Tolumonas auensis DSM 9187: one gene and its partner. The protein of the gene in region 2 binds, or shares a complex with, the protein of the main gene of each other region. Links are inferred from orthologs where the notes say so. Each region holds a gene or a part of one and is shown on either strand. Other genes may lie near its edges. The genes, in order: TOLA_RS01415 and iscU.

Region 1 (16,321 bases), 1.9 Mb from region 2 along the record:
AAACGCGGGATCGTCGGTAATATTTACAAAGGTAAAATCAGCCGGGTGTTACCGGGTATGCAGGCGGCCTTTGTTGATATCGGAATGGATAAAGCCGCTTTCCTGCACGCGTCCGATATTGTGCCGCATACCGAATGTGTCGATGTAAAAGAAAAAGAGCACTTTCAGGCCGGGAATATTGCCGAACTGGTCCGTCAGGGGCAGGACATCATGGTGCAGGTGGTGAAAGATCCCATGGGTACCAAAGGTGCCCGTCTGACCACGGATATCACGTTGCCGTCCCGCTACCTGGTATTCATGCCGGGCAGTGCCCATGTGGGTGTTTCACAGCGCATTGATAGTGAAGAAGAACGGGAACGCCTGAAAGAGATTGTCAGCCGGAATGTGGATGAACTGGGTGGCTTTATCATTCGCACCGCAGCCGAAGGCATTGGCGAAAAAGAGCTGGAGCAGGACACTATCTTCCTGAAACGCTTGTGGCGCAAGGTGCTGGAGCGTCGCCAGAAATATCCGACCAGCCATGTGCTGTATGCGGAGTGGAGTCTGGCGTTCCGTATTCTGCGTGATTTTGTCGGCGATGACCTGGATAAAATCCGGGTTGATTCCCGCCAGACGTATGAGCAACTCAGCCATTTCACCGAAGAATTTGTTCCGGAGATGATCGGGAAACTGGATTATTACTCCGGCGAGTCACCGATCTTTGATTTGTATGATGTCGAAAACGAGATCCAGCGGGCACTTGAACGTAAGGTTGAACTGAAATCGGGTGGTTATCTGATCATCGATCAGACGGAAGCCATGACCACGATTGATATCAATACCGGCGCGTTTGTGGGACACCGTAATCTGGAAGAGACTATTTTCAATACCAATATTGAAGCCACTGCGGCGATCGCCCGTCAGCTGCGGTTGCGTAATCTCGGCGGCATTATCATCATCGATTTTATTGATATGCAGAGTGAAGATCACCGTCGCCGTGTCTTGCAGAGTCTGGAGCAAGCACTGGCAAAAGATCGGGCGAAGACCGGTGTGAACGGCTTCTCCCAACTCGGGCTGGTCGAGATGACCCGTAAACGTACCCGCGAAAGTCTGGAGCATGTACTCTGCTCCGAATGCCCGGCATGTAAAGGGCGCGGCCGGGTGAAAACGGTGGAATCGGTCTGCTATGAAATTCTGCGTGAAATTCTGCGCGTCAACCGGGCGTATGATGCGGATCAGTTTGTGGTGTATGCCTCACCGGCCGTAGCGGAAGCGTTACGCGGCGAAGAGTCGCACAGTCTGGCTGAGCTTGAGGTGTTCATCAGCAAGCAGGTCAAAGTACAGGCTGAACCTTTATACAATCAGGAACAGTACGACGTGGTGATGATGTAAGTGAACTGGCGTGGCATAGTGCGTGGTGGCGCTGTTTTTCTTTCAGTTGTTCTGATGCTGCTGGCAGTGCTGGTCACCGCACTGCGATTTGGTCTGCCCGATTTACAGCTGCATCGTGACTGGGTGTTAAAACAGTTCTTGCCGGATACGATGTCATCCGCATCAGTGGCTCATATCGGCTGGCGCTGGCAGGACTATGGCCTGCAGCTGGAATTGCGTGATGTGGCGTTGCAGCAGCAAGGTGCCGTACCGTTTGAGCTCAGTGCAAAGCAGCTGCAGTTACACTGTAATCCGTTCCTGCAGTTCTGGAAAACGCACGGTTGTCTGGCCACGCTGCAGGCAGATCAACTGCAGCTGACGCTGCAGTTACCCAAAGCCGCAGCATCCTCCTCCGACAGCCCCGGTCTGAATGATTTGTTGCCGCTGTTACTGGAACAGGTCGCGCAGGCCAATATTACCAACAGCCAGATCCGGTTAGTCCGCCAGCAACAATTACTGGCGGAATTTCATATCGACCAACTCTATGCCGAAAACCGGGCCGATCAGCACAAACTTTTTTCCCGCATATCAGTAGCGCAACAGGCGCTGGTGGTGCCGTTATTGCTGCAAGCTGAATTACAGGGTGCCGCGCGTCAGGATGCGTTGCAGGGGCATATCTATCTGGCCACAGAGCCTCATGCCGGCAAACAGCCGGGGGCGCTGTTGCCAACGCCGCTGACTGCCAATGCGCAGTCTATTCATGGTTCACTGGCGTTTCAGCTCTGGCTGGAGCGGCAACCCGGTCAGTGGCAGAGCGCATTGCTGCAACTGGGCTTAAACCGTCTTGGCTGGCAACAGGCCGAGCAGCAGCACAGTCTGGAACTGCAGGGTGGCGAAATCGTCTGGCAACGTCATGCCGGTGACTGGCAGTTATACAGTCAGGGGCTGCAATTACACAGTAATCATCAACCCTGGCGTTCCTGGCAGCTGCAACTGAAAAAACAGGCTGAACAATACACCGGACAAATGGATCCGTTATTGCTTGATGAGTTGACCCCGCTAACGGGGATGTTCCTGCCTGTGGAATCTGCCGCGGCAGAGGCGTTACGGACGCTGATGCCGCAAGGCCGGCTGAGTGAATTACGCTTTTCCCGCGATGAAGCACAGGACAGCTGGCTGTTCAGTGGTCAGTTGCAGCAATTGCAGTGGCAGCGCTGGCGCATGATCCCCGGGTTGCACGATGTAGATGCCTCTTTCCGTCTGTCACCGCAGGGCGTTGCGCTGACGCTGCAGCAGTTAAAACCGCAGACATGGGATCTGCAGCCCTATTTTGAAAAGCCCTGGCCGGTGCAAACATTTTCGGCCGATCTGAACTGGCAGAAATTGAGCAATGGCTGGGCATTAACCGCTGACCAGGTGCAACTTAAAACCGACGTTGTCACCACCGCAACGCAATTCCGTCTGAGTCAGGAAGGAACACAGCCCTTATTTCTGGCACTGGACAGTGGTGTTGATCTGAAAGATGCCAGTCAGGCGCATTACTATTTTCCGCACGGTGCCATGGGCGAGCCGGTGATCAAATACCTGACCAACGCATTACAGGGCGGACATGCTGAAAATGCCCGCATCCTGTGGCATGGCGCATTCCGTGATTTTCCTTTCAAAGAGAAAAACGGCATTTTCCAGGCATGGGTGCCGTTACGCGATGCGACCTTCCAGTTTGGTGCCGGCTGGTTGCCGTTACGTGAAATGTCACTGGATTTGCTGTTTGAGAATGATCGTCTGGATATGCAGGGTGATCGTGCCCTGCTGGGTGATGCCAGTTCTCCGCGTTTGCACGCCTGGTTTCCGAAGCTGGCACCCGGTGCCCGTCTGTACATTGATGCCGATATTGCCGGTACCGGTGAAGCTGTCAGTGATTATCTCTACCGCTCTCCGCTGCAGAATTCCGTTGGCAGTGCTCTGCAGGCAGTGCGTATTCAGAAGCCATTAACCGGTGAACTGAAACTGGATATTCCGATGGATGGCACTCAGGTTAAGGTCAATGGCAAAGTAAAACTGGCGGGAAACAGTCTGTATCTTCCGAGTCTGGATTTACCACTGGAACAGCTGCAGGGTGAACTGAGCTTCGATGACAATAAAACGGCGATAGAGAAATTACAGGCCACCTTATGGGGGCAGCCATTGCGCGTGCAGTATGCCGGTGAACAACTAGCCAATGAATATCAGGTTAAGCTGGGTCTGCAGGGGGAGTGGGATAGTCAGCGCGACAAGGCATTACCGCAGCTGGCGCATCAGACTCTGCAAGGGCAGGCAAACTGGCAGGGTGCTCTGGATCTGCATCTCTATAAGGGTGGACATTATTATTATGATGCACAACTAACCAGTCCGCTGACAGCGCTGGTACTGGATTTGCCGGCACCCTACAACAAACCATCCGGGCGCAGCTGGCCGCTGCAGGTAAAAATCAGTGGTAATCAGCGGAGCAGTGTAATCAATGGTTCGCTGAATCATGAATGGCAGTTGCAGGCTGACTGGACGCCAGACAAGAAACAGTTCCGCCGTTTCTGGCTGGATAATCAGATCATTGAGCGCAGTGCCGGACCCCGTTTGCCGTTCTCGGTCAGCGCGATCCTGAGTGAGGCTGATGGGTCTGCCTGGCTGGACTGGTGGCAGCGTTGGCCGGCTAATGGGCAACATGCGGTGAACCAGCTGTTCCCCAGTGCGGGCGCTATTGACGTGCGGGTGGATAAGTTACATGTAGCGGATCAATTATGGCGTGATATCCGCCTGAATATGAGTCCGGATCGCGATGGCAGCAGGATCTGGCTGGAAAGCAGTAAAGCGCAGGGGGTGATCCATCTTCCGGCCAGTAAAAAGAAACCGATCCGGATCGATATGGCCCGTTTGTACTGGGCGGATAGCGGTGTAGACACAAAACCTGCGGAGCCGATGAGTCTGGCTACACAACGGGCATGGCTGGCGCGCTGGCCTGATTTATTGTTCAGTTGTCAGGATTGCCGTTACGGTGGCAATACCCTTGGCCAGTTCCGCGGTCACCTTTATCCGGTAAAACAGGGTGGTGAAATCCGTGACTTGCACTGGCAGGTGGCTAATTCACACTTTGACGGGCAGGCGGGCTGGTCAATAAAAAATTATCAGCCACTCAGTACGCTGAAAGGTAAATTTGTCAGTAACAATACCGAAGTATTTCTGGGGCATTTTGGTTTTGATCCCGGGTTAACCGGTACCAAGAGTCAGCTGGATATTGATGTTTCCTGGCCCGGTGCTTTAGTGCAGCCTCGTTTGTCAGCATTAGATGGCCAGATCAGAATGGAGACCGGTGAAGGTATTCTGCGGGAAGTGAAAAATACCGGCGGCAACCGTTTGTTATCCCTGTTCTCGCTGAATGCGATTGTCAGTCGTATCAGCTTTGATTTCCGCGATATTTTTGGCGATGGTCTCTATTTCAAAAAAATCACGTTCAGCAGCAAACTGGAACGGGGTGTGCTGCGTAATGATGACTTAGTACTTGAAAGTAATTCCGGTGAACTGAATGGGCATGGTATGGTCGATTTAGGTCAGAAAACGATCGACTATCAGGTGACATTTTCGCCGACATTAACCGGCGGTTTTGGTGTGGCGACCGCGTTTGCGATTACGCCTATCACCGGCATTGCGGTGCTGGCGGCGACCACGATTTTACAACCGGTGTTTGATGTCATCACACAGGTAAGCTATTCCGTCAAAGGTGATATTGCCAAACCGGTAATCACCGAGCTGGGCCGTAAACAAGAGAAAGTTAAATTATCCGCGCCAAAGGCAAAGGAGAGCAAGTAATGCAGCTGGTCGCACTACAGATCAACGCTCAGGCGGACTGGCTATCGAACCGTGCACAGATCGCCTCGCTATTGCAGCGTTTGCCGGTAGAACGCCCTTGTCTGGTCTTGCTGCCGGAAAATTTTGCCTGTATGGGCGCGCCGCAGGATTATCAACAGCTGGCTGAACCTGTGGGTTCAGGCCCGGTGCAGCGTCAGCTGAGTGAATGGGCAAAGGAATTTGGTCTGTGGCTGGTGGCCGGCTCGTTGCCGACGCTGATTCCGCAGCAAAACCGGGTGCACACCACATCACTGGTGTTTAATCCGCAAGGTGAGCTGACCGGTTTTTATCACAAACTGCATCTGTTTGATGTGGATGTGGATGATGCCCGTGGGCGTTATCGTGAATCTGATTCTTTTGTGGCGGGGCATGATAGCTGCGTGGTGGCATCTCCGTTTGGTGGTCTCGGTTTAAGTATCTGTTATGACGTCCGCTTTCCGGAATTGTATCGTCTGCTGCGTCAGCGTGGCGCGGATGTATTACTGGTGCCTGCCGCATTCACGAAAGTGACCGGTCAGGCACATTGGCTGCCGCTCTTACAGGCGCGGGCCATAGAAAATCAATGTTATGTGGTCGCAGCTAATCAATGTGGCAGCCATGGTGGTAACCGTGAAACCCGAGGTCACTCCGTGATCATCGACCCCTGGGGCGAGGTACTGGCACAACAAGGTTCACAGCCGGGACTGATCGTGGCGACACTGGATCCACAAAAAACCGAACAAATCCGCAAATCAATGCCGGTACAGCTGCATGCCAGACTGACACCGGCCTGGAGAGAGTAATTTAATGTTGTTACCGCAAGTCAGTGAACGATTATTGGCCGCGAACGGTCTGGATCAGGACATTCTGGCGCAACAGCTGCGCCAGTTGATGAGTCATCAGATTGAGTTCGGTGATTTCTATTTCCAGAGCGGTGTTCATGAGTCCTGGATCCTGGAAGACGGTATTGTGAAAGATGGCAGCTATAACATCGAACAAGGCGTCGGTGTGCGTGCCATCAGCGGTGAGAAGACCGGTTTTGCCTATTCTGACGAGCTCAGTCTGAATGCCTTACAGCAGGCGGTGGTTGCGGCGCGCGGCGTAGCGGCAGCCGGTGGTGAAGGGCAGGTCAAAATCTGGCAACCGACTCAGCCAGCGGCGCGTTATCTGGCGCTGGATCCGCTGCCTGGTTTACCCCAACCGCAAAAGATCACTTTACTGGAAGAACTGGATCAATTTGCCCGTTCACTGGATCCCTGTGTGACCCAGGTGATGGCCTCGTTGTCCGGTGTGTATGAAGAAGTACTGATTGCGGCAACGGATGGCACTCTGGTGGCCGATATTCGTCCGCTGGTGCGGCTCAGTGTTACTGTCCTGGCGGAACGTAAAGGCCGTCGGGAACGCGGCAGCTCCGGTGGTGGTGGCCGCTGTGGTTATGATTATTTCTTTGAGGTTGAAAACGGTGAAAGCCGTGCCCGCGGTTATGTCCGTGAGGCCGTGCGTCAGGCACTGGTCAATCTGGAAGCCATTGATGCGCCTGCCGGCATGATGCCGGTGGTTCTCGGTGCCGGCTGGCCGGGTGTGTTGCTGCATGAGGCAGTAGGACATGGTCTGGAAGGCGATTTCAACCGTAAAGGCTCCTCTGCCTTCAGCGGTAAGATCGGTCAACAAGTGGCTTCGAAGCATTGCACAATCGTGGATGATGGTACGCTGGCAGGGCGCCGTGGTTCATTGAGCGTCGATGATGAAGGAACACCAACGCAATACAATGTGCTGATTGAAAACGGCATTCTGAAAGGTTACATGCAGGATAAGCTGAACGCCCGTCTGATGGGTGTTGCCCCCACTGGTAATGGCCGTCGGGAATCCTACGCTGCATTACCAATGCCGCGCATGACCAACACCTACATGCTGGCCGGTGAACATGATCCACAAGAGATCATTGCATCGGTGAAGAAAGGTATCTACGCCCCGAATTTTGGCGGCGGACAGGTGGATATCACCTCCGGCAAGTTTGTGTTCTCTGCCTCCGAAGCCTATCTGATCGAAAACGGCAAGATCACCGCACCCATCAAAGGTGCAACCCTGATCGGTAACGGTCCGGAAGCGATGCAGCAGGTGTCGATGGTGGGTAACGATCTGGCGCTGGATAAAGGCGTCGGCGTGTGCGGTAAGGATGGTCAGAGTGTGCCCGTTGGTGTTGGGCAACCTACGCTAAAACTGGACGAACTGACGGTTGGCGGTACGCAATAAACGGATAAAAAAATGGCGTGGAATACCACGCCATTCTCTCTAAGCTGTGCTAACTACAGCTGTTCGTCCATATGTTCACGCAGATATTTGAACAGTTCACGGAATGCTGCAGGTGGTTGATTTGCGGCTGCTTCCTTTTTCGCCCGGCTGATCAACTGACGCAGTTTTTGGCGTTCCAGCGTATGACATTCACCGATCACGGCATTGATCGCATCATCGCCGTTACTTAACAAACGGTCACGCCATTGTTCCAGTTTATGTAAACGTGCGTTGGTGCTGTTATTCCGGCTGTGGATTTGATCCAGCACGTTTTTAATTTCAGTGGTATCGCGGTTACGCATCATTTTGCCGACATATTGCAAATGACGGCGTAACGCTTCATGTTTGCCTTTCAGCTTATGCCCCATGGCGATAGCAGCAATCAGATCTTCATCCAGTGGCACTCGTTCCAGTTCGGCAGGCTTCAAGTTGACCAGCTCTTCGCCCAGTTTTTGCAGCGCGGCCGCTTCGCGTTTCTGTCCACTTTTACTGACGTAATCGTCATCCCAATCGTCTTGGGTGTTTTTCTGATGATTCATGGTGTCACTCTTCCTTAATTCCTCCCTTATATGGTAACAGGTATCTGTGATAGCCTGTGAAAAAATGCAGCAGGACCAGGCAGACATGAATTCTCAGGAACAGATTTTACAGGAACAGCACAAACTCGAGCAGGTGGTGACAGATGCGCTGCATATCGCGCAGGAGCTGGGAGCCGATACTGCGGAGATCTCTATCAGCAAACAGACCGGGATCTCAGTGAATACCCGTGGCGGCGAAGTAGAGAACATTGAATTTAACAAGGATGGAGCACTCGGTATCGCTATTTACCGCGATGGCCGCAAGGGTTCCTCCTCCACAGCCGATCTGAGCATTGGAGCGATCCGTCGCTGCATTGAAGCGGCGCTGGAGATCTCCCGTTATACCGCCGTTGATTCCTGTGCTGGTCTGGCGGATCGTGAGCTGATGGCCTGGGATGCGCCGGAGCTGGATCTGCTGTATCCCGTGGCGCTGGAGCCGGAATATGGCATTGAACTGGCTCGCCGCTGTGAACTGCATGCGCTGTCGCTGGATAAACGCATCAAACAGTCAGACAGTGGCAGTTTCTCCAGTCATCATGGCATTAAGGTTTATGGCAACACCCATGGTTTCGTCAAAGGTTATGCGGCCAGCCGGCATTCACTGAGCTGTGTGCTGATCGGTGAGCAGGATGGCGATATGCAGCGCGACTACAGCTACAGCACGGCGCGCGAACTGAGTGATCTCTGGACGCCGGAGCGAATTGCTGAAGATGCGGTCAGCCGTACGGTTTCACACCTTGGCGGCCGCAAAATCGCGACGACCGAAGTGCCGGTCCTGTTCCTGCCGGAAGCGGCGAACAGTCTGTTTGGTCATCTGGTGTCGGCGATCAGCGGTGGTAACCTGTACCGTAAATCCACTTTCCTGCTGGATAGTCTCGGTCAGCAACTGTTTCCGGACTGGTTGCACATCAATGAATTTGCGCATCTGCCGAAAGGACTGGCCAGTTCACCGTTTGACGGGGAAGGTGTGCGTACGCAGGATCGCGCCATTATCCAGAGCGGTGTTCTGCAAACCTATCTGCTGACCGCGTATTCCGCCCGGAAATTAGGGATGCAATCTACCGGTCATGCCGGTGGTATTCATAACTGGTTTGTTGAAGGTCAGGGGCAAACGCTGGACGCTTTGTTGCAACAGATGGGGACGGGTCTCGTCGTCAGTGAACTGATGGGGCAGGGCGTCAATATTGTTACCGGCGATTATTCCCGTGGTGCGACCGGCTTCTGGGTCGAAAATGGCCAGATCGTGTATCCGGTGGAAGAGATCACCATTGCGGGGAATCTGAAAGAGATGTTCCGCCAGATCGTGGCAGTCGGTAATGATATTGATCCGCGCTGCAGTCTGCAGAGTGGTTCCGTGCTGCTTGAACGGATGAAAATTGCGGGGAATTGATAAGGAATAACAGACGGCTGAGAGGCCGTCTGTTATTGGCAGATTACTCTGCGCTGCCTTCTTTGCGGAAGGTACGCGGGAAGTTACGCAGCTGTTTGCTGGCTTCACGGCGTTGTTTAGACAGTTCTGCACCGACGATAGTCAGGTCATCCACGCGATCTTCATAATCGCCTTTCATGTTGTGGATGATTTCCAGAATATCTTCGTAGCTCATGCCTGGTTTCAGGTATTCGGTCAGGTTAGCCAGCAGTGCAACACGTTTCTGGTTGTCACGGATTTTGCGGGCGTTGTCTTCGATTTCGCGGGTCAGTTTGTTTTTCAGACGCGCGACACGTACGAATTCCAGAATGTTATTCATTTCATTACTTTGCATTGTGTTATCCACCATATCAGCTTGTTGATTCTTCTCTCTGACCACTGTCTGTTTGCTGTGGTTTGTTCTCATCCTGCCATGTTTATGGCGTAAGAGCCAGATCCCGCTTTAGTATATCGGCCAATTCAGCAACATCCATACAGACAGTGTGCCTTCCAGCAAATATTGCCAGTTAAATTCGCGCCGCCATAATGCGGCAAGGAAAAAGCCGGCGGCCAGTGCCAGTGCTGCCAGCGGGTAGTAGATCAGTGTTCCAAGCTGATCAAACAGTGACAGCATCAGTAAGCGCAATGACTGCGGCATCCAGATCCCCAGCCAGCCAAGCACAATAATCACGGGTACGATACCGAGCACCAGTGAGCTCAGGCGGATTTTCGGGCTCAGCTGGATTTTCCAGCGGGCAGAAGACATGGCGTTATCCTTTTTCTTTCAGCATGGCTCGTAAATTGGCAATCCCGGTTTTGGCTTTTTGCTGACGCTGTTCGGCGCTGGCCGGCTCTTTGCGGGCTTCCCATTGCAGATCGTCCTGCGGCAGTTCCAGCAGAAAACGGCTGGGCTCCGGATTTACGGTATCACCAAACTGACGGCGTTCTTTGCACAGAACAAAGCAAAGCTCTGTCTGCGCCCGGGTGATGCCGACGTAAGCCAGACGGCGTTCTTCATCAATGTTATCTTCATCGATACTGGCCTGATGCGGGAGCAATCCCTCTTCCATGCCGATCATAAAGACGTACGGAAACTCCAGCCCTTTGGACGCGTGCAGTGTCATCAGTTGCACCTGATCCAGCGCTTCGTCGCCTTCATTGCGCTCCAGCATATCGCGCAGCGTAAAGCGGGCGACGGCTTCACTCAGGTTTAATGGCGCGGCATCCTGCTGCACATCCCCGGCCAGCATATCGGTCAGCCAGCGATACAGCGTGGAGACGTTCTGCATCCGCATCTCGGCCGCTTTCGGGCTGGGTGACGTTTCATACAGCCATTCGTCGTAGTGGATATCTTTGATCAGATCGCGCACCACCTCTTCACTGTTACCGCGCGCCGCGTTATCGCTCATGCGGCACAGCCAGTCACAGAAGTGACGCAGGGCCTGTAATCCCCGGCCATGCAGATGTTGCTCCAGCCCGATCTCAAAGCTGGCAGCATACAGGCTTTTACCGCGCTGATTGGCATAGTGACCAAGTTTTTCCAGCGTCGTCGGACCAATTTCGCGCCGTGGCAGATTAACAACCCGCAGAAAAGCGTTGTCATCATCCGGATTCACCAGCAGGCGCAGATACGCCATGATGTCTTTGATTTCAGTGCGCGAGAAGAACGAGGTCCCGCCGCTGATTTTGTAGGGGATGCGGTTTTGCATCAGCACCTTTTCCAGCAGCCGGGACTGGTGATTACCGCGATACAGAATCGCGTAATCTTTCCAGCTGGTACGGTTCATGAAACGGTGCCCCATGATTTCCGCCGCCACTTTTTCGGCTTCATGTTCTTCGTTTTTGGCCATCAGCACCCGGACCGGCATACCGTAATCCAGCTCTGAGAACAGCTGCTTGTCAAACACATGCGGGTTATTGGCAATCAGAATGTTGGCACATTTCAGAATGCGGCCCTTGGAGCGGTAATTCTGCTCCAGTTTGATCACGTTCAGTCGAGGGAAATCCTGCTGCAAACGGACCAGATTCTGTGGCTGGGCACCGCGCCAGGAATAAATCGACTGATCGTCATCACCCACCACGGTAAACCGGGCGCGTTCACCGACTAACAGCTTCACTAATTCATACTGGCTGGTGTTGGTGTCCTGATATTCATCCACTAACAGATAACGGATACGGTTCTGCCATTGCTCCCGCACTTCAGCATTGGTTTTTAACAACAGCGTCGGTAACAGGATCAAATCATCAAAATCCAGTGCGTTATACGCGCTCATTTGTTTCTGATAACGCTCATACCAAATCGCAAAGCGCTGTTCTTCCGGGGTATGAGCCCGCTTTAACGCCTGTGCCGGCAAAATAAGATCATTTTTATACCGGGAGATGGTCTGAACTAATTGCTGTAACAATTCTTTGTTACCCTGCAATTCAGGGTCAGCCTCAGTCAGCTCCTTGATTAGGCTCATCTGATCGGTGTCATCAAACAGGGAGAAGTTTGCTTTCAACTGTAAATGCTGATGTTCACGACGGATCAGATCCAGCCCGAGTGAGTGAAATGTCGAGACGGTCAGACCGCGGGCTTCCCGGCGCCCCAGTGTCTGTGCAACACGCTCTTTCATCTCTCTCGCTGCTTTATTGGTAAATGTGACGGCAAAGATGTGACGTGCCTGATAGCTGCATTCGCGGATCAGGTAAGCAATTTTAGCGGTAATAACACGGGTTTTTCCGCTACCGGCACCGGCCAGTACCAGGCAAGGGCCGGATACATAGTGCATAGCATCCAGTTGTCGGGGATTGAGTTTCATGCCTTGTCACCATCAGAGCATCGGGCGGGCAGTATAACAAAACAAATGCAAGATACCTTGTGGAGGTGAAATACGATGGCTTATGTGAATTCAGGAATAGAGATGAAAACATCGCAGTATGATTGGAGAATCATTGGATTCATCATTCTGCTGCTGGTCGCAGTTTGTGCGCTGGTGACCATTAAACTGTTGTTTCCGGATATGACGCAGGAAAAACTGTTTTCCGTTTTGTCATCTTCATCCCCCGCTGTTAATACCGCCAGTCCGCAAAATGTTCCGTCAGAAAAATCAGCCGCCACCGCATCCCATCCGGTGATTGCCGTTGCTGAGGTACCGGCAAAAGCCAGCCCCCCTGCGGTGGAACAGGTAGTCAAAACAGAAACCAAGGTGGTGAATTCTGTTCCGGCAGCAACAGATACTCACGTAACTGTTGAGACGACTGAAACGGCAACGACTCAACATATTGCAGAAGAGCCTCGTTCAGCTTCAAAAGCGCAGATTGTCTGTTCAGCAGAAGATCGGGAAGCCGAGCTTTGCCAGTAAACCATACATTGATAATCAGAAAACAATCATAGGGATGATGTCATGAAAGTGAATTCGTATATTGTCAAAGGAGCCTGTCTGCTGATGACACTCCATATCACGGGTGCTTCAGCACAGTTGAGCAATGCTATTACTACCGGTAATCAGAGCGATACCTACTACCGGATCGGTGAAGATCTCCGGCAATATGCGATGCCGGAACTGCGCAATCTGCAGTCTAAAGGGGCGGTCGATAACATCAAGGCATTGAGTAAAACGACCGGTGTTTCTTTTGCTATTGTGCAATCTGATGTCTATCAGACATATGTGAATCTTGAAAAAAATGATCCGGATCCAGCCGTAAGACAGTGGGCAGCTGACTTGCTGAATTCTCTGCGTGTGGTCGCTCCGCTGTATAACGAAGAAATATATTTTGTAGTACATAAAGACTCACCAATGCAGGAATTGCAGGATATTGAAGGTAAACGATTAGCTATCGGCCTGAATGGCAGCGGAGCTAATCTGACGGCGAAAAATATCTACTACAAGCTGTTTGGTAAAGCGCCGGTAGTTGTTGAACCGTTTATTGAAGAGGGTGTCGTGGGTTCGGACGAGGGCACGAAGTATGTCCGTTCGGCGCTCTGGCATCTTGCGCACCCGGAGGCGGGTCCGGAAGAGCGCAAGGCGGATGTCGTGGTGATTATCGGCGGACAGCCATTGCCGCTGTTACAGCGTCTGGGCAAAGACTACAAGTTGCTGGCTTCCAACATCAAAAATGATGCCACCGAAGCCTTGCTGAAAGATTACAGCATCGGATTTGCTGATCAGAAAAATTATCCGTTTTTGCCGAAACATATGCCGGTCATGATGGTGCAGTCTTATCTGGTAACAGCCCAGTTCCGTGATAAGCAGCGGAATGATTTTGTGAAAAAATTCGCCGGTTCACTCTGTAAAAATTACGACAAGCTTTATGAGCATGGTCATGAGAAATGGAAAGCACTGGCCTGGTCGCCACAACGTCCACGTTTACCGTCTTTGCTCTCCGGATGGCGTTATTCGGATGTAACCAAACCGATTCTGGAAGCCTGTTTGCCACAAGGCGTGACTCAGCCGGTCGCGAGCAGTAATGCTCCTGCTTTCCCATGTTCAATGGAAGACCGGGCTATCGGATTGTGCATGTAAAAAAGCGCCGGATTAATGAAACCACCGGATTATCTGGTGGTTTTTTTACATCACGCTATCACGGCTTTACGTTATCATAGCCGCCTTTGAACACAGGTGATTTGATGCTATGACCTCTTTTGATGTGCAGCGGGTGCGCGGGCAATTTCTGATCCTGCAGCAACAGATCAATGGCTATCCGCTGGTCTATCTCGACAGTGCTGCAACGGCGCATAAGCCGGAGTGTGTTTTGCAGGCCATGCTGGATTTTTATCGTACGGATAACGCCAATGTGCACCGGAGTGCGCATACGCTGGCTTCCCGCGCGACACAAAAATTTGAACAGGCACGTCAGCGCGTGGCTGATTTTCTGCATGCCCGCCGCCGTGAAGAGATCATCTGGACCCGCGGGACGACGGAATCGATCAATCTGGTGGCTCAAACCTGGGGACTGCAGAGTCTGCAGGCAGGTGATGAAATTCTGCTGTCGGCGATGGAGCATCATGCCAATCTGGTGACCTGGCAGCAGGTCGCCAGGCAGACCGGAGCCCGGTTACGCATTATTCCATTGCTGGAAAGCGGTGAACTGGATATGCAGGCTTATCAGGCCATGTTATCAACACACACCCGAATGGTCGCCATAGTGCATGTATCTAATGTACTGGGGACGGTAAATCCGGTGGCTGACGTCGTTCGTCTGGCCAAACAGGCCGGGGCGCTGACGTTAATCGACGGGGCACAGGCGGTGGCGCACGCACCCGTGGATGTACAGGCGCTGGGTTGTGATTTTTATGCGTTTTCCGGTCATAAGGTCTATGGCCCGACCGGGATTGGCGTGTTGTACGGCCGCAAAGAGATATTGGCGCAACTGCCACCCTGGCAGTTCGGTGGTGAAATGATTCGGAAAGTCACTTTTACCGAGAGTGAATTCAGTCTGCCGCCACTGCGCTTTGAAGCGGGAACCCCGGCGATTGCCGAAGCAGTAGGTTTGTCTGCCGCTCTGGATTTTCTGTGCGAGCAACTGGCGGCCGGGGCGGAAGTGTATCAGCAGCAGTTGTTGCAACGCCTGCTGCAGGGTTTACAACAAATAGACGGGGTATCGCTGGTCGGACAACCGGCCGCCCGTCAGGGCGTGGTGTCTGTGGTGTTGGCGCATGCACATCATCATGATGTCTGCCAGTTACTGGATGCACAGGGGATCGCCGTGCGCAGCGGACATCATTGCGCGATGCCATTGCTGCACAGCCTTGGATTGGCCGGAACCTTGCGGATCTCGCTTGGTGTCTATAATAATGAAACCGAGATTGATGCTTTCCTGCAGGCATTGCGTCAGGCGCTGGAGTTGTTACATGACTGAGTTGTTTGATTTTACTGTGCACTTTCCGGTCGGGGCGGGAACCGCATTAGATGAAAACCACGTCCGTCAATTGCTGGCCGATGCAAACAGCTGGGAGGAACGCTACCGACAGTTATTATTGCTGGCAAAACAGGTACCATCTGTTCCACAGTTGTGGCGTCATCCGGATCATGAAGTCGGTGGTTGTGAGAGTCGCGTGTGGCTGCTACTCTGTAGAGACGATGCCGGAAAATATCATTTTGCCGTAGATAGCGAGTCCCGCATAGTAAAAGCGCTCTTGATCACAATTTTAGCTGCTGCTAATCATCAGACAGCTGACAAGATCCATAGGATCCAAGTAGCATCCTATCTTGCCGAGTTGGGGTTTGCTCAGCATATAACGTTATCAAGAACGAATGGTTTACAAGCTGTATGGAAAAAAATGAGTGATTTTTGCGCATCATTTGCATAAAATTGCTACGGGAGCACATTAATCGAGATCTCGGTTAGTTAGGATAACTACTTGATAATTCGAGGTGGAGGAATCGCATGCTAGACGGATTACCTGCCGTACTAAATAAAGCATCGCTAAGATTTGTGGCTCAGCCTATCTTTCGCCAGAAAGGTGAGCTGTATGGTCACGAGATGATGTTGTTGCATAAGCAGCATAAAGATCCGGCGATGTTTATGAAAATCGTGAACCATATGGGTTTACGTCAGAATCTGGATCTCGAAGTTTGCCGTATGGCAGAGCCAGTACTGCGAACTCACAATTTAACCGGTTGCTGCTGCATTAACCTGTTTGCTGATTCGCTGCAGGAAGAAAACGTTATTGAGGCACTGTTAATGCTGGCCGATCCGAGTGCGAGCCGCTGGGTAATGGTCAACGTTATGCAACTGGATACCAGCAATAAGCAATTTAACCTGTCAGAAATTATTGCTGACTTGCGGCAGTGTGGTGTGCGCTTCTGTTTCGATGTTAAATTATTGATGCAGATCACTGCGATGTCTCTGC
Region 2 (3,944 bases):
GATGGTGCATTGAATAAAACGGTCGCTCTGGTATTTGGCCGTGAGCGTACCGGGCTAACGAATGAAGAGCTGCAGCAATGTCACTATCACGTCAATATTCCGGCTAATCCGGAATACAGTTCGTTAAATGTGGCGATGGCAGTGCAGACGCTTTGTTACGAGATCAGAATGTCCTGGCTGGCACAACAGGAAACCGTTGTATCCCCGGCAGATGAAAATGAGTATCCGCCACAGGCATCTATGGAACTGTTTTATACCCATCTGGAAGAGACATTACGCCAGACTCAGTTTCTGCACTCCGATCATCCGGGACATGTGATGATGCGGCTACGCCGGATGTTCACCCGTTTACGACCGGATAATAACGAGCTGAATATTTTGCGGGGTATTCTTACTTCGGTACAGAAATCATCGCGTAATAGTTGAGCGTTTTAGTAGGAATAATACTTGACTGAAAAAGTAGGACATGACAGCATGAGCCTATCATAAACGGACAGGTATGCAAGCCATGAGACTGACTTCTAAAGGACGCTATGCGGTAACAGCTATGCTGGATGTTGCCTTACATGCTGAGCTGGGGCCGGTACCTTTGGCGGATATTTCTGAAAGACAGGGAATTTCTCTTTCCTATCTTGAACAGCTTTTTGCGCGTTTGCGCAAGAATGGACTGGTATCCAGTGTGCGTGGTCCCGGTGGTGGTTATCGCCTTGGTGCAGATGCTGATCAAATTGCTGTCGGTAAAATTATTGCGGCAGTGAACGAATCGGTAGATGCTACCCGCTGTCACGGCGAAAGCGGCTGTCAGGGTGGAGTGCAATGTCTGACCCATTCTTTATGGCGTGATTTGAGTGCCCGGATCAGTGATTTCCTGAATGAAATTACGCTCGGTGAACTCGTACGTCAGGCAGAAGTGAAACGCATCGCCGAACAACAGAACAAACATCAGAACGCTGCTCAGTCACAACGTAAACCAATGATGACTGCAGACTCAATTATCGAAAGTTTAATGGAGTAAATGATGAAACTCCCGATTTATCTTGATTATTCAGCAACTTGCCCAGTCGATCCTCGTGCTGCTGAAAAGATGATGCAATGTTTAACACTCGACGGCAATTTCGGTAACCCGGCATCCCGTTCACACCGTTTCGGCTGGCAGGCCGAAGAGGCGGTTGATGAAGCGCGTAACCATGTTGCTGATTTGATTGGCGCTGATCCCCGCGAAATCGTTTTTACTTCCGGCGCTACCGAATCAAATAACCTGGCAATCAAAGGTGCTGCGCATTTCTATGTGAAGCAGGGTAAGCACATTATTACCTGCAAAACCGAACACAAAGCGGTACTGGATACCTGCCGTCATCTGGAATCTGAAGGTTACGAGGTAACTTACCTTGACCCGCAATCAGACGGTTTGCTGACTTTACCGCAGATCGAAGCGGCAATGCGTCCGGATACTATTCTGGTTAGCATCATGCACGTGAATAACGAAATCGGTGTGATCCAGGATCTGGCGGCTATTGGTGAGTTATGCCGTGCCCGTAAAATTCTGTTCCACGTCGATGCTGCTCAGAGCGCTGGCAAAGTTGAAATCGACGTTGATGCGATGAAAATTGACCTGCTGTCTCTGTCTGCACACAAAGTGTATGGCCCGAAAGGGATCGGTGCTCTGTATGTACGTCGTAAACCACGTGTGCGTCTGGAAGCGCAGATGCACGGTGGCGGTCACGAACGTGGTATGCGTTCCGGTACACTGCCGACGCATCAGATTGTGGGTATGGGTGAAGCATTCCGTATCGCAAAAGCTGAAATGGCGGAAGAAAATGTTCGCATCAAAGCCCTGCGTGACCGTCTGTACGATGGCCTGAAAGATATTGAACAAGTGTTTGTTAACGGCTCAACAGAACACCGTGTCGCCGGCAACCTGAATATCAGCTTCGCATATGTGGAAGGTGAGTCACTGATGATGGCGCTGAAAGATCTGGCGGTTTCATCCGGTTCAGCTTGTACCTCTGCCAGTCTGGAGCCTTCCTATGTACTGCGTGCATTAGGCCTGAACGATGAACTGGCGCACAGCTCGATTCGTTTCAGTATCGGTCGTTTCACGACAGCAGAAGAAATTGATTACGCAATTGGTCTGATCCGTGATTCCATCGGTAAATTACGTGATCTGTCACCGTTGTGGGACATGTATAAAGAAGGGATTGACCTCAGCAAGGTCGAGTGGGTTAGTCACTGATAGTTAGGGGAATATATTATGGCTTACAGTGAAAAAGTTATTGATCACTACGAACACCCGCGCAATGTTGGTTCCTTCGATAAGGATGACCCAAGCGTTGCAACTGGCATGGTCGGTGCTCCGGCCTGTGGTGACGTTATGAAGTTACAGTTAAAAGTGAATGAAGATGGCGTGATTGAAGATGCCAAATTTAAAACGTATGGTTGTGGTTCTGCGATTGCTTCCAGCTCACTGGTTACCGAATGGGTAAAAGGTAAGACGCTGGAAGAAGCTGCGGCCATCAAGAACACTGATATTGCTGAAGAGCTGGCTTTGCCGCCGGTGAAAATTCACTGTTCTATTCTGGCTGAAGATGCTATCAAAGCAGCGATTGCTGATTACAAGCATAAAAAAGGTTTGAATTAAGTTTAGTTTAGTAAGGTAGGGACATATGGCTATTACATTATCGGACTCAGCTGCAGAACGCGTAAAACGCTTTCTCACTAATCGTGGTAAAGGTGTGGGATTACGGCTTGGCGTTAAAACATCTGGCTGTTCCGGTATGGCCTATGTCCTCGAATTCGTAGATGAGGTGCATGAAGAAGATCAGGTATTTGACGATAAAGGCGTTAAAGTGATTATTGACGCTAAAAGTCTGTCCTATCTTGATGGCACTGAGCTGGACTTTGTTAAAGAAGGCCTGAATGAAGGCTTCAAGTTCAACAACCCGAATGTAAAAGACGCCTGTGGGTGTGGTGAAAGTTTCACCGTTTAATCATCCGTCAGAAGCGTAATGCGAATTCGACTCGCTTACTGCACTGTTACATGATAAAAGGCGCATTCAGGCGCCTTTTTATTTATGTCCCCAGAGAGAATAGCTTGTGAATTATTTTGAGTTATTTCAGATCCCGGTATCGCTGTCAGTGGATACAACCGAACTGGCAGCACGATATCGTGAACTGCAAAAACAATTTCATCCGGATAATGTCGCGACACAATCCGATGCGATCAAGCTTGAATCCATGCAGAAAACGGTGGAGATCAACAGCGCCTATAATACGCTGAAGCAACCACTGGCCTGTGCGGAATATCTTCTGGTGTTGCAGGGTATTGATCTGCGCAATGAGCAACATACAGTAAAAGATACTGCTTTTCTGATGGAACAGCTGGAGTGGCGCGAAGAGCTGGATGATCTGCAGAAAAAGCCGGACGAGGCTGTAATCAGCCGGTTCCAGAGCAGAGTGAAACAGCATTATCAGCGTTATTTTCAGTCACTGGAACAACAGCTTGCTGACGCGCAATACCACGAAGCGGCAGATACGTTACGCAAGTTAAAGTTTGTCCGGAAGATGAAAGATGAACTGGATAAGCTGGAAGAGTCGCTCTTTGATTTATAATGGATAAGGTATGTTTCTGTGCATACCGATGAGGTCTAGAGATACGTTATGGCATTATTGCATATCGCGGAACCCGGACTGAGTGCCGCTCCGCATCAGCAAAAGTGGGCGGTCGGCATTGATCTGGGAACAACGAACTCACTGGTTGCCGTTGTTCGTAGTGGTGTCGCTGAAACACTGAAAGATGAACAGGGAAGGGACATTCTGCCTTCAGTCGTCCGTTATCTTCCCGATGGTCTGCAAATCGGTGCAGAAGCCAAGCATGCTGCAGCGGAAGATCCGCTCAATACGATTCAATCGGTTAAGCGCTTTATGGGTAAGGCACTGTCTGACAT

What was found.
Region 1: the proteins of iscU (region 2) and TOLA_RS01415 are in contact, whole or in part, in a solved structure (PDB 5XT5), measured with the Bacillus subtilis proteins. The link is inferred for Tolumonas auensis DSM 9187 from one-to-one orthologs.

What each region holds. Positions count from the first base shown.
Region 1 is NC_012691.1:286,329-302,649, forward strand. Bases 13,393-16,213 are described here. They hold TOLA_RS01415 (aminotransferase class V-fold PLP-dependent enzyme), read left to right. Parts: upstream 13,393-14,100; coding sequence 14,101-15,327; downstream 15,328-16,213. Other genes in these bases: TOLA_RS01410 (TAXI family TRAP transporter solute-binding subunit), read left to right, coding at 13,393-13,991; TOLA_RS01420 (SufE family protein), read left to right, coding at 15,320-15,778; TOLA_RS01425 (EAL domain-containing protein), read left to right, coding at 15,856-16,213. In the rest of the region: rng (ribonuclease G), read left to right, coding at 1-1,371; TOLA_RS01365 (YhdP family protein), read left to right, coding at 1,372-5,190; TOLA_RS01370 (carbon-nitrogen hydrolase family protein), read left to right, coding at 5,190-6,011; metalloprotease TldD, read left to right, coding at 6,016-7,461; ribosome biogenesis factor YjgA, read right to left, coding at 7,515-8,039; metalloprotease PmbA, read left to right, coding at 8,125-9,468; TOLA_RS01390 (DUF496 family protein), read right to left, coding at 9,512-9,841; TOLA_RS01395 (hypothetical protein), read right to left, coding at 9,950-10,252; DNA helicase Rep, read right to left, coding at 10,257-12,287; TOLA_RS01405 (hypothetical protein), read left to right, coding at 12,390-12,830; more of TOLA_RS01410, read left to right, coding at 12,873-13,392; more of TOLA_RS01425, read left to right, coding at 16,214-16,321. UniProt on the Bacillus subtilis protein: Type II cysteine desulfurase that acts as the initial step in the SUF-like Fe-S cluster assembly pathway.
Region 2 is NC_012691.1:2,204,603-2,208,546, reverse strand. What follows is about bases 1,182-3,944. They hold iscU (Fe-S cluster assembly scaffold IscU), read left to right. Parts: upstream 1,182-2,251; coding sequence 2,252-2,638; downstream 2,639-3,944. Other genes in these bases: hscA (Fe-S protein assembly chaperone HscA), read left to right, coding at 3,658-3,944; hscB (co-chaperone HscB), read left to right, coding at 3,094-3,609; iscA (iron-sulfur cluster assembly protein IscA), read left to right, coding at 2,664-2,987; TOLA_RS10265 (IscS subfamily cysteine desulfurase), read left to right, coding at 1,182-2,233. Outside these bases: tRNA (cytosine(32)/uridine(32)-2'-O)-methyltransferase TrmJ, read left to right, coding at 1-426; Fe-S cluster assembly transcriptional regulator IscR, read left to right, coding at 509-1,015; more of TOLA_RS10265, read left to right, coding at 1,019-1,181. UniProt on the Bacillus subtilis protein: Part of the SUF-like system that mediates the biosynthesis of iron-sulfur (Fe-S) clusters. Acts as a sulfurtransferase and thus transfers sulfur from SufS to SufB.